DNA from 2 places in the Solibacillus sp. R5-41 genome. Region 1 is predicted to be linked to the other one. Evidence: riboswitches for the same ligand, from Rfam matches in the RefSeq annotation. Region 1 holds a riboswitch; the other holds the start of a gene.
The links. Region 1 has a riboswitch for cyclic di-GMP ahead of CSE16_RS17765 (response regulator transcription factor). Riboswitches for the same ligand answer to the same signal wherever they lie in the genome.

Region 1 (5,224 bases):
TCTCAGAAAATTCCGATTGGCTACTTAGATATGCGGAAGTGTCCGACGACATATAGCCGACACCAAAGATGGCTAAGTAACAAATGAGTGCAATCTTTAAATACAGGATAAGATCATGCTTCCGTTTCTTATATCTGCGCCTAGGTTTGCTTTTCAATCCGATACCGCCTTTCTAATTTTCAATCATTGGATTTTCCTTAAATATATTCCTCAAAACACAAAAATCAATTACGCCTCGGCATAATTGCCGTCCAGATTTTTTTCGAGCACGCTCGAAAACTCCTTTAAAAATCTGTGACATTCAGCCGGGGTTTGAACCCCCACTGAATTAAGGGCATACTCGGAATTCATCCCCCACTTATAGAAGTGGAGGACTTCTGCCGAAACAAGTTAAAGTTATATGTTGAGAAATATATATAAGGAAGAGTACCAGCGGATTGGTGAAATAAAATAAGGGAGGAGAAGGGCTCTCCTCCCATTATTTGATGAATTTATTTGGCTACGCCATCACCTTGTTTAGCTTCAAAGTTCCAAGTCAATTCCAAAGAATCGCCTTGGAATTGGTTTTGATCCGCGTCATTTTCAACAAATTCAAATTGGACCGCCAGTGTGTCAGTATCTCCAGTTTTCAAACCACCTTGTTCTTCAAACCATGGAATAAAGATTTTATTGGCAACAGCGTCTGGTGTCATACCCTGCAAATCTGCAAGAGTGGTTTTGTAAATCACATTGCCCGCTTCAGTCCATGGTCCAGAAATATCTTTATCTGGATTCCACATGAAGTTAACTCGGATATGTTTTCCGAAATCTTCTACATTATCACCTTTTGCATCCGTTACAGCGTATTTTGTTTCAAGCAACACATTTGCAATGTCGAGTGTTCCATCATTTTTTAAATCAAATATTCGAGTCATCCAGTCTCCAGGCTTAATATTATCTACATTAATAATTTCCGTAGGGTTTAGTGATAAATCCAATGTACCTGCAGCGAAAGTATTCGTACTTGTTTCTGTATCACTGAAATAAGCATAAGTTCCTCCACCGATCATACTTACAGCTAATGCTCCAGTTGCGATACCCATTGCTAACTTCTTTTTAAGATTCATTTTAATTTCCTCCAATAAGTTTTAGTTTTTTTTAATTGCGTTTACTTTGCTCTTACCTGTGTCTTGTAAGAAATCGTTTTTCTTATTAGATGTTGGGTATGAGTTTTCTTTCACCTGTGATAAGGCAGTCTTGACTCTATGCACCATTTTCATAGTTCGGCAGCTTTTTAAAGCTTCCAAATTCCCTCCCCTTTTAGAAACTCACTTAACTTACTATGAAAGTGGAACTATGTTCAGTATAGACAGAACCAAAAAATTCCTCTCCCCTCTATTGGGTGATTTTTGGCATTTTGACCTTCTACTTTCGTAGGGAAACTTATGGTATACTTTCGTTCCATTCCATATAACACCAATTAGTTATATACCCTTTATAAATGTTGATATATCAATGACTTACACCATTTTTTAGTGTCTAGTTTTTTTACAATTTCATGAATACACCGTTATTTTCCATTGAAATATTTTAAAAAAAATTTTAATTACCTCGCTAACTAACAAACCAAAAACCGGTAAATATCACCTTTATTTACTGTCGTATTTCCATTCATATTGAATGTTTGTGATGTTTATATTGACCTACCTTCCCATGTGCATTGGCATCTAGCGCATATATTTCGTCATACGTTTGTTCTATTCAAAAGACAGGGGTTAATGATACTCCATTCGCGACTCGTTGGTTTTTTAAATCATGTTCGAATAATGAAATGGGTGCTGACTTTACTATTTCATATTCTTATGTGGACTTCGGATCGAATTAAGATGACTGGGACAACATCCATTCCAACTGCAGATCATTAGCATTCATTTTTTTGGCTAGCTCATCTAATTATCCTAATAATTCGTAGTGCTATTCCTACATCAATTTATTGTAAGAGTGGTGTAGCGAAATCAAATTTAGCCAACACATACCCTACTTTTAGTCCAATGGGTGCTGCAAAATTACTACTAATTGTTGTGTCTTTTGTAGTTACGGACATTCTATTCCAGCTATTAACGGTTCAACAGTCGTATTTACACTATCGTTGTGTAGCAAATTGATATGAAACGACGAAATAAACAATAAGATTGCAAAGAAAGTGCTTTACACCCCCTAAAATCTGACAAAAAATCAAAAAATAATTAAGTATAATAAAAATAATAATAAAAAAATAAAAGAATTTTATTTTTTTAACTTTTTAACCCATTTTTAACATTTCTCATTTAAAATTTTTTTTAGAATCATTTTAAAAGAAGCATTTTTCAAAGTATTTATTTCCGAACCAAATTCTACAATGAATATACAGAAAATTACGTCATCTAAAGACTTTCATTTCTTCGCGAACCTAAATTTAATTCCAAGCTAACATTATTACTAAAGAAGCAAAATAATAAGAACAGGAAAAGATTTTATTTTGGGAGACTAGGAAATACATCCTCTATTTGGGCACCTTGGATGTATGAAGTCAGTGGTGCAACCGGCCTCATTTCATTTGAAAGTCTTTAAAAAGAAGCACTCTTTTAATTTGAGTGGGGAGGCAATTTATTGATGAAAATCTTATTGGTGGATGAACAAGCAATCATCCGTAGGGGGTTAATTTCCATTCTATCATCAGAGGATAAATTGGAAATTTCCGGAGAAGCAAGTAGTACTCAAGAAGCACTTCATTTGATGCAAAGCGAAAGACCGGATTTGACTATTGTTGATTTCCATTTAGGAAATGAATGTGGATTAGAATTGATTAATGAAGCGAGAAAATTAGGATGTACCTCCAAATTTGCGATCCTTACCTATTCAAAAGATCGTGAATCATTTCAACGCGCAATGGCAATGGATGTAGATGGCTATATTTCACTAAACTCACATCCCGAAGAACTCATTTATGCCTTTCAATTGATTCAAAAAGGAAGGAAATATTATGACCCGGACATAATAGACATGCTCGTGCAAACACAAAAGAAACACCGAATGGATACCAACCTTGTAGAGCTTCTCACTTCTAAGGAAAGAGAAGTATTGCAAAAACTTGGGATGGGATTTTCGAATAAACAAATAGCCAAAAACCTATTCATTTCAGAAAATACGGTGAAAAAGCATGTTAGCCAAATTTTATCGAAATTGGACCTTAGTGATCGTACACAAGTTGCGCTCTATGCGAATGAAACAGGATTGGTACAATATAATTATGTTGTGCCGTTTTAATAATGCGTTCCTAAAACTTAAACTAGTATTGCATGCTGGGAAATAGTTTTAACAATCTTAAATATTCTCGTACTCTAAGCTTGCGAAGAGAAGAAAAGCGCTTATTTTGATAGGGACTAACTATTGTCACACACCTTTTGTCTATTAACAGTAACTGTAGCCAAGCTAACCCTCTTCTCCAAAAAAAAAGCACTCAAACAACGGATTTTCTCCTCCGTGTTTGAGTGCTTTTAAAATTGAATAAATTATTTAATATTATAGAAAGAGTTTAAACCTTCGTAGCGTGCTGTTGCACCTAGTTGGTCTTCGATGCGTAATAATTGGTTGTATTTTGCAACGCGGTCTGTACGAGATGGTGCACCTGTTTTAATTTGACCAGCGTTTGTAGCTACTGCGATGTCTGCAATTGTCGCGTCTTCTGATTCACCAGAACGGTGCGAGATAACGGCTGTATAGCCAGCGCGTTTTGCCATTTCGATCGCTTCGAACGTTTCAGTTAATGTACCGATTTGGTTCACTTTAACTAAAATTGAGTTACCAACGCCTTGTTCGATACCTTCAGCAAGTTTCGCTGTGTTAGTAACGAATAGATCGTCTCCTACTAATTGTACGCGGTTACCGATGCGCTCAGTTAATAATTTGTGACCAGCCCAGTCGTTTTCGTCTAAGCCGTCTTCGATTGAGATGATTGGGTATTTAGAAGTTAATTCTTCGTACCAAGCAACCATTTCTTCTGAAGTACGAACTACGCCTTCACCTTTTAAATGGTACTTGCCGTCTTCTTTGTTATATAACTCTGAAGATGCTACGTCCATTGCTAAGCGAATTTCTTCGCCTGCTTTGTAACCTGCTTTTTCGATTGCTTCTAAAATTACTGTTATCGCTTCTTCGTTTGAGCCTAAGTTTGGAGCAAAACCGCCTTCATCCCCAACAGCAGTGTTGTAACCTTTTTCTTTTAATACCGCTTTTAAGTGGTGGAAAATTTCTGTACCCATGCGTAATGCGTGTTTGAAGTTTTCAGCACCTACTGGCATAATCATGAACTCTTGCACGTCTACGTTATTATCTGCGTGCTCACCACCATTGATGATGTTCATCATTGGTACTGGTAATTGTTTTGAGTTGAAGCCACCAAGGTATTGGTATAATGGCACATCAAGGTAATCTGCTGCTGCATGTGCAACGGCCATTGATACACCAAGGATTGCGTTGGCACCTAATTTACCTTTGTTTTCTGTACCGTCAAGTGCGATTAACGCTTGGTCGATCACAACTTGGTCTAATACTGAATATTGGTTTTCTAATTCTTCGGCGATTAGCGTGTTGACATTTTCAACTGCTTTTTCAACGCCTTTACCTAAATAACGGCCTTTGTCGCCATCGCGTAATTCTACTGCTTCATATTCACCAGTTGATGCACCAGATGGCACGATTGCGCGACCGAATGCGCCTGATTCTGTAAATACTTCTACTTCTACTGTCGGGTTACCGCGAGAGTCTAAAACTTCACGAGCATATACTTGAGTAATGAATGGCATAATAAAAATCTCCTCTTTAAGTAAAATTGATAAGTTGCCTGCCTAGTTGCACAAGCTATATAATTAGCCAAAATCAATAATTAATCTTGATTTGTTGGCAAAATTAATGATTTCCCTGTCATTTCAACAGGTTGTTCAATTGTTAATAACTGTAGCATTGTTGGTGCTAAGTCTGCTAAAACGCCATCTTGATGTAATACCACACCCGGCTTCGTCACAATAACAGGAACCGGATTTGTCGTATGGGCTGTCATCGGATGATCATCTAGTGTTATGACCTCATCTGAATTTCCGTGGTCCGCTGTAATAATTGCCTTACCGCCTTTTGCGATAATTGCATCTACCACTTTCCCTAAGCATTCATCTACAACTTCAATCGCTTTAATTGTAGGCTCTAGCAT
Region 2 (5,224 bases), 370 kb from region 1:
CCCAAGTCTCACTTTGAATATACTAGGAATATTTTTCATGATGAGAGATAAATAGTTCTCTATACAACTGCATTGGCTTTTTACAGTACGTTAAACCCTTTTTAAATTCACAGTTTCAACATTATTTTCTAATGACAAAAGTTTTTTATCATTTTTTAGCTCTATCAGATTTTTTGCTTCTTGAACTAAATTTTCCATTGTATTTAATTCATCATCGCTAATATCAATTAGCTCTTCAAACATTTCAACTGATTCTTGAGAAATAAAAGCAATTTCTCTAATTGCTGCCATAATTTGCTGTGAGCCTGAAGATAATTCTTCGGTACTTGCAGATGCATTAGAATTATTTTCAGCAATAGTTTTTGTAGTTTCTAAAATTTTTTCGAACATTATACCAACTTCTAAAATTGTTGTATTCGTTTGTGCAAATTCTTCTGTTCCTTGCTTCATCGATATTACAACGCGGTCCGTCTCTTCTTGAATATTCTTTACAATATTCGATACTTCTGAAGATGACTGACGTGATTGTTCGGCTAATTTACGAACTTCACCAGCAACTACAGCAAACCCTTTACCGTGTTCACCTGCACGAGCTGCTTCGATAGCCGCGTTCAGTGCTAATAAATTTATTTGCTCTGAAATCCCAGTAATCACCTTAACAATCTTACCAATTTCGTGCGATTTTTCTCCAAGTATATTGATGGCACTAGATGTTGTATTAATCGTTTGATTAAATTGCTCCATTCTAACCATCGAATCTTTTAACTTTTCGTTACCGTCTTGTGTCAATTCTAATGTAGTATTCGATTGTTCAGAAATTTGGTTTGATCTTATAGATAGGTCTTCAATAGCTTCTGTCATATCTTCAATAGAAGTAGAACTCTCTTCAGTAGCTACTAATTGTTTTTTTAACCCTTTGCCTACCTCATCGATTGCAGCCCTAACAATATCAGCCTTCTCAGCTGCATATTCCCCATGTTCAGTAAGAGTTTTACCTTTTTCATTCACATTTTTTGCAAATAACTGAAATTGCTCTCTTACTTGACCTGCTGATAGTTCATTCATTTCGTTTGTAGCCACATTATTTAAATGAGAATGTCGTTTGAGCATAAAATATTGGTAAGAAAAGTACAAAGTTGTACATAATAAAACGACAATAGTTCCTAGCATGATAACTTCCATTAAAAAGTAAATCTCCTATTCTACTAACGTATTATTCATAAAGCTTTATAGCTCTTTTGCAACGATATAAATTCCATCTGCTGTAGTCGATGGAATTTTACTTAGTTTTTCATTGTTTTCATATTTATGAACAATAAAATTCCCTTCTAAATCTACATATTTTGTTAGGCCATGATACTTCTCCAGCACGCGTATTGACTTCGGATTCGTCGCTTCAGCTAGTACAAGTTTTAATCCTTCTTCACTTGCCTTTTTTATTAATACATCACCTAAGCTTTGTACAATTTCATGACGACTATGCTCAGCAATTATACCTAGTAAAAAGATATGTAACGCTTCCCCATCTTCCAAATCTTTTCCGTAACGTTTTTTATAATCATCTAGGAAACGTTTATCGATATCCTCTAACACACGCATTACGATATTCATGTCAGCAAACGTGCCTTCAAAAATGTCACCTTCATTAATTTCAAAGGCATTGGTATCCCCAACTAGTGCGCCTAAAACATTTTTTTCGTTATCTAACGCTACAGCACAATAACCTTGATGAGCATATGTCTCGATATATTCCTTCGTAAACTGATACCAATCTTCGTAAGGTAAATTTAAGGCGTATCCAATTATCGGCTCTTGTATCCATTTCCCACCAACTTCTACTCCAATAAATGTCTTAGCTAAACATTCTGCTGTCTTTTCAATTAATTCTGGTTGATCCTTTGTAAGGATTTCAATTGTGTATAAATCTGCTGTTGTTTGCATCGTGATGTTATTCCTCTCCGAATTAGGGTTGTTTATTTAAAAATTAGCGTGAATCCGTTTCAGAAACATGATTGACCACTCTTCCAGGGAAATCAATTGTCTCAATAGCATTTCGAATTTGTACTGAAGAAATTTTAGATTTAGAATTTACAATGGCAATATCTTTAAAGCCAAGAGAAACGTAAAACAAGAAAGTCTCTCCAAGTCCTGCAGCAGTCTTAGAAGGAAGCGGTGATTGGTAGGTTGCATCAACTACTAACCTATAAGTAAGTTTATGTACCTTACCTACAGTTTCTTGTAAATGCTTTAAATATCCCTCAACAAGATCGTCTTTAATAAACCCTAGAATTTGAACATGTACTTCTTTTTTCGCTTCATAAATTGCCATTTTATATTTTGGTTCATTTACAACTATCATTTTAAACCTCCTTTTCTATTACTTATCTACTGTCTCTATATCTATGACCTGACAATGTAAGCTGCCGTTCATTACAGCACTTCTTTTAAACGAAAAAACTACCCCAACAAAAAACGAGGGTAGCCAAATAACCACTTCTTATCTTGGCAACCCGACTATCATTATCCAAAAGGATTTAAGACTCGTAGCTTTGCGTCCTTACCTTTCGATAAGTTTGCCCGTTTTTATTTAAAGATAAATAATCAGAATGTCTATTAACCTATCAATTTAACAGTATAAATTACTTATTACTTTTTATCTATACTAGTACTTTTTCCGAAAGAATACTGGATTAATTCAAGGGATTCTTGATAAACATTAGAAGGAATTGACAAATAAAGTACCATTAGGCTATCACATAAAGAGGAAGTTTGTAATTTCCCTTAATTGCAGGAAAAGTAAAAGAGCATAATAAATGTATTTTCTTTTTTTCTACACATTTGTTTTGTTGTAAATGTTTTGATTCTTCTATCCGTCCCCACTCTCCCACTGTTTTATATGCTCTTATCAGGAGTATATCCAGACTAACTCTCATTACGATGCAACTTGTTAAGGGAATGCGCTACTATTCAAGTTAATTTGGCTTATGCGATAGGTAATACTCCAGAATTAAGGACATTGGCAGTGTTGCACCAGAAAAGATTATGGAGAGTCTTGGCCATTCAGATGATCAAATTACCAAGTAACATGACAAAGTAAATGAAAAAGAAGCCTCCCAAAAGTTCAGTGAACTTTTGAGAAGCCTCCGTTAAAATCTTTTATGTTAGCAAAATGTTAACATCACACTTTCACCTTACATAAAACCCAGTCATATCAAGGGTTCAAGCGGCTTGTTACATCATGCCGCCCATGCCACCCATGCCACCCATATCAGGCATACCCATACCGCCGCCTGCTTCTGGGATGTCTGCTACTACTGCTTCCGTTGTAAGGAATAGTGAAGCGACTGATGCAGCATTTTGTAAAGCTGAACGCGTTACTTTTGCTGGGTCTACTACGCCTGCTTCAATCATGTTTACCCATTCACCTGTTGCTGCATTGAAGCCAATTCCTACTTCTTCTCGCTTTAGGCGGTCTACGATGATTGAACCTTCAAGACCCGCATTCTCAGCAATTTGACGTACTGGTTCTTCTAATGCACGTAAAATGATTTTCACACCCGTAGCTACATCACCTTCTACTTCTTCAAGCACGTTCACTACTGCACCATATACATTAAGAAGGGCTGTACCACCACCTGATACGATACCTTCTTCTACTGCCGCACGTGTTGAGTTCAGTGCGTCCTCGATGCGTAATTTACGTTCTTTTAATTCTGTTTCTGTTGCTGCCCCTACTTTAATAACGGCAACACCGCCTGCTAATTTTGCTAAGCGCTCTTGTAATTTTTCTTTATCGAACTCTGAAGTCGTTTCAGCAAGCTGCATACGAATTTGATTCACGCGTGCTGCTACTGCATCTGTGTTACCAGCGCCTTCAACGATCGTTGTATTATCTTTTGAAACGATTACTTTTACCGCGCGACCTAATGAAGTTAAGTCTGCTGTTTTTAAATCTAAGCCAAGATCTTGTGTAATCACTTGACCACCTGTAAGAATCGCAATATCTTCTAGCATTGCTTTACGACGGTCACCAAAGCCTGGTGCTTTTACTGCTACGGCATTGAATGTACCGCGAAGTTTATTCACTACAAGAGTTGCTAATGCTTCCCCTTCAACGTCCTCCGCAATAATTAAAATTGGACGACCTTGTTGTACAACTTGCTCAAGCACTGGTAAAATCTCTTGAATGCTTGCGATTTTTTTATCTGTAATTAAAACGAATGGGTTATCTAGTACCGCTTCCATTTTGTCTGTATCTGTCACCATGTAGTGTGAAGCATAACCACGGTCAAATTGCATACCTTCTACAACATCAAGCTCTGTTGTGAAGCCTTTTGATTCTTCAATCGTAATAACACCATCATTGCCAACTCGTTCCATAGCATCTGCAATGTACCCACCGATTTCCTCGTCACCTGAAGAGATAGATGCTACTTGTGCGATCGACTCTTTGTTTTCCACTGGGCGTGAAATGGCTTGAAGCTCTGTTAATGCAGCTGCAACCGCTTTATCCATCCCTTTACGGATGCCAACAGGGTTTGCGCCAGCTGTTACGTTTTTTAAACCTTCGCGGATCATCGCTTGTGCAAGAACCGTTGCTGTAGTTGTACCGTCACCAGCAATTTCATTTGTTTTAGAAGCCACTTCTGCTACTAATTTTGCACCCATGTTTTCAAATGGGTTTTCTAACTCGATTTCTTTTGCGATCGAAACACCGTCATTTGTAATTAGTGGTGAACCGAATTTTTTTTCTAATACAACGTTACGTCCTTTTGGTCCAAGTGTTACCTTTACAGCATTTGCTAATTTATCAACACCAGCCGCCATTAATGAGCGTGCGTCTTCTGAAAATTTAATGTCTTTTGCCATAATCCATATACCTCCTGAATTTAATTATCTATTTCGTTCATTTATCAACATCATATGTGCAGCTAGTATGTTTTACTATTTATATCTAGCTGCAGTTCATTTTCGATTTAGGCTTATCCAATAATTGCTAATACGTCGCTTTCACGTAAAATTAAATATTCTACGCCGTCGTATTTCACTTCTGTACCAGAGAATTTTGAGAAGATAATTTCATCGCCTACTTTTACGTCAAGCGGGGCATGAGTGCCGTTGTCAAGAACTCGACCTGTACCTACTGCTACCGCTTTACCAGTTTGTGGTTTTTCTTTTGCTGAGTCAGGTAATACAATCCCGAAAGCAGTTTTTTCCTCTACCT

Region 2: it holds a riboswitch for cyclic di-GMP, as region 1 does, so the genes downstream of both, CSE16_RS19550 (hypothetical protein) here and CSE16_RS17765 (response regulator transcription factor) in region 1, are expected to answer to the same signal.

The regions. Positions count from the first base shown of each region.
Region 1 is NZ_CP024123.1:3,590,585-3,595,808, forward strand. Features, by position in the region: gene CSE16_RS17755 (hypothetical protein) at 1-157, opposite strand, end outside; gene CSE16_RS17760 (CalY family protein) at 492-1,106, opposite strand; cyclic di-GMP riboswitch class II at 2,492-2,575, shown strand; gene CSE16_RS17765 (response regulator transcription factor) at 2,632-3,285, shown strand; gene eno (phosphopyruvate hydratase) at 3,531-4,823, opposite strand; gene gpmI (2,3-bisphosphoglycerate-independent phosphoglycerate mutase) at 4,904-5,224, opposite strand, start outside.
Region 2 is NZ_CP024123.1:3,960,324-3,965,547, forward strand. Features, by position in the region: gene CSE16_RS19540 (methyl-accepting chemotaxis protein) at 91-1,182, opposite strand; gene CSE16_RS19545 (hypothetical protein) at 1,228-1,941, opposite strand; gene CSE16_RS19550 (hypothetical protein) at 1,985-2,359, opposite strand; cyclic di-GMP riboswitch class I at 2,502-2,588, opposite strand; gene groL (chaperonin GroEL) at 3,232-4,869, opposite strand; gene groES (co-chaperone GroES) at 4,983-5,224, opposite strand, start outside.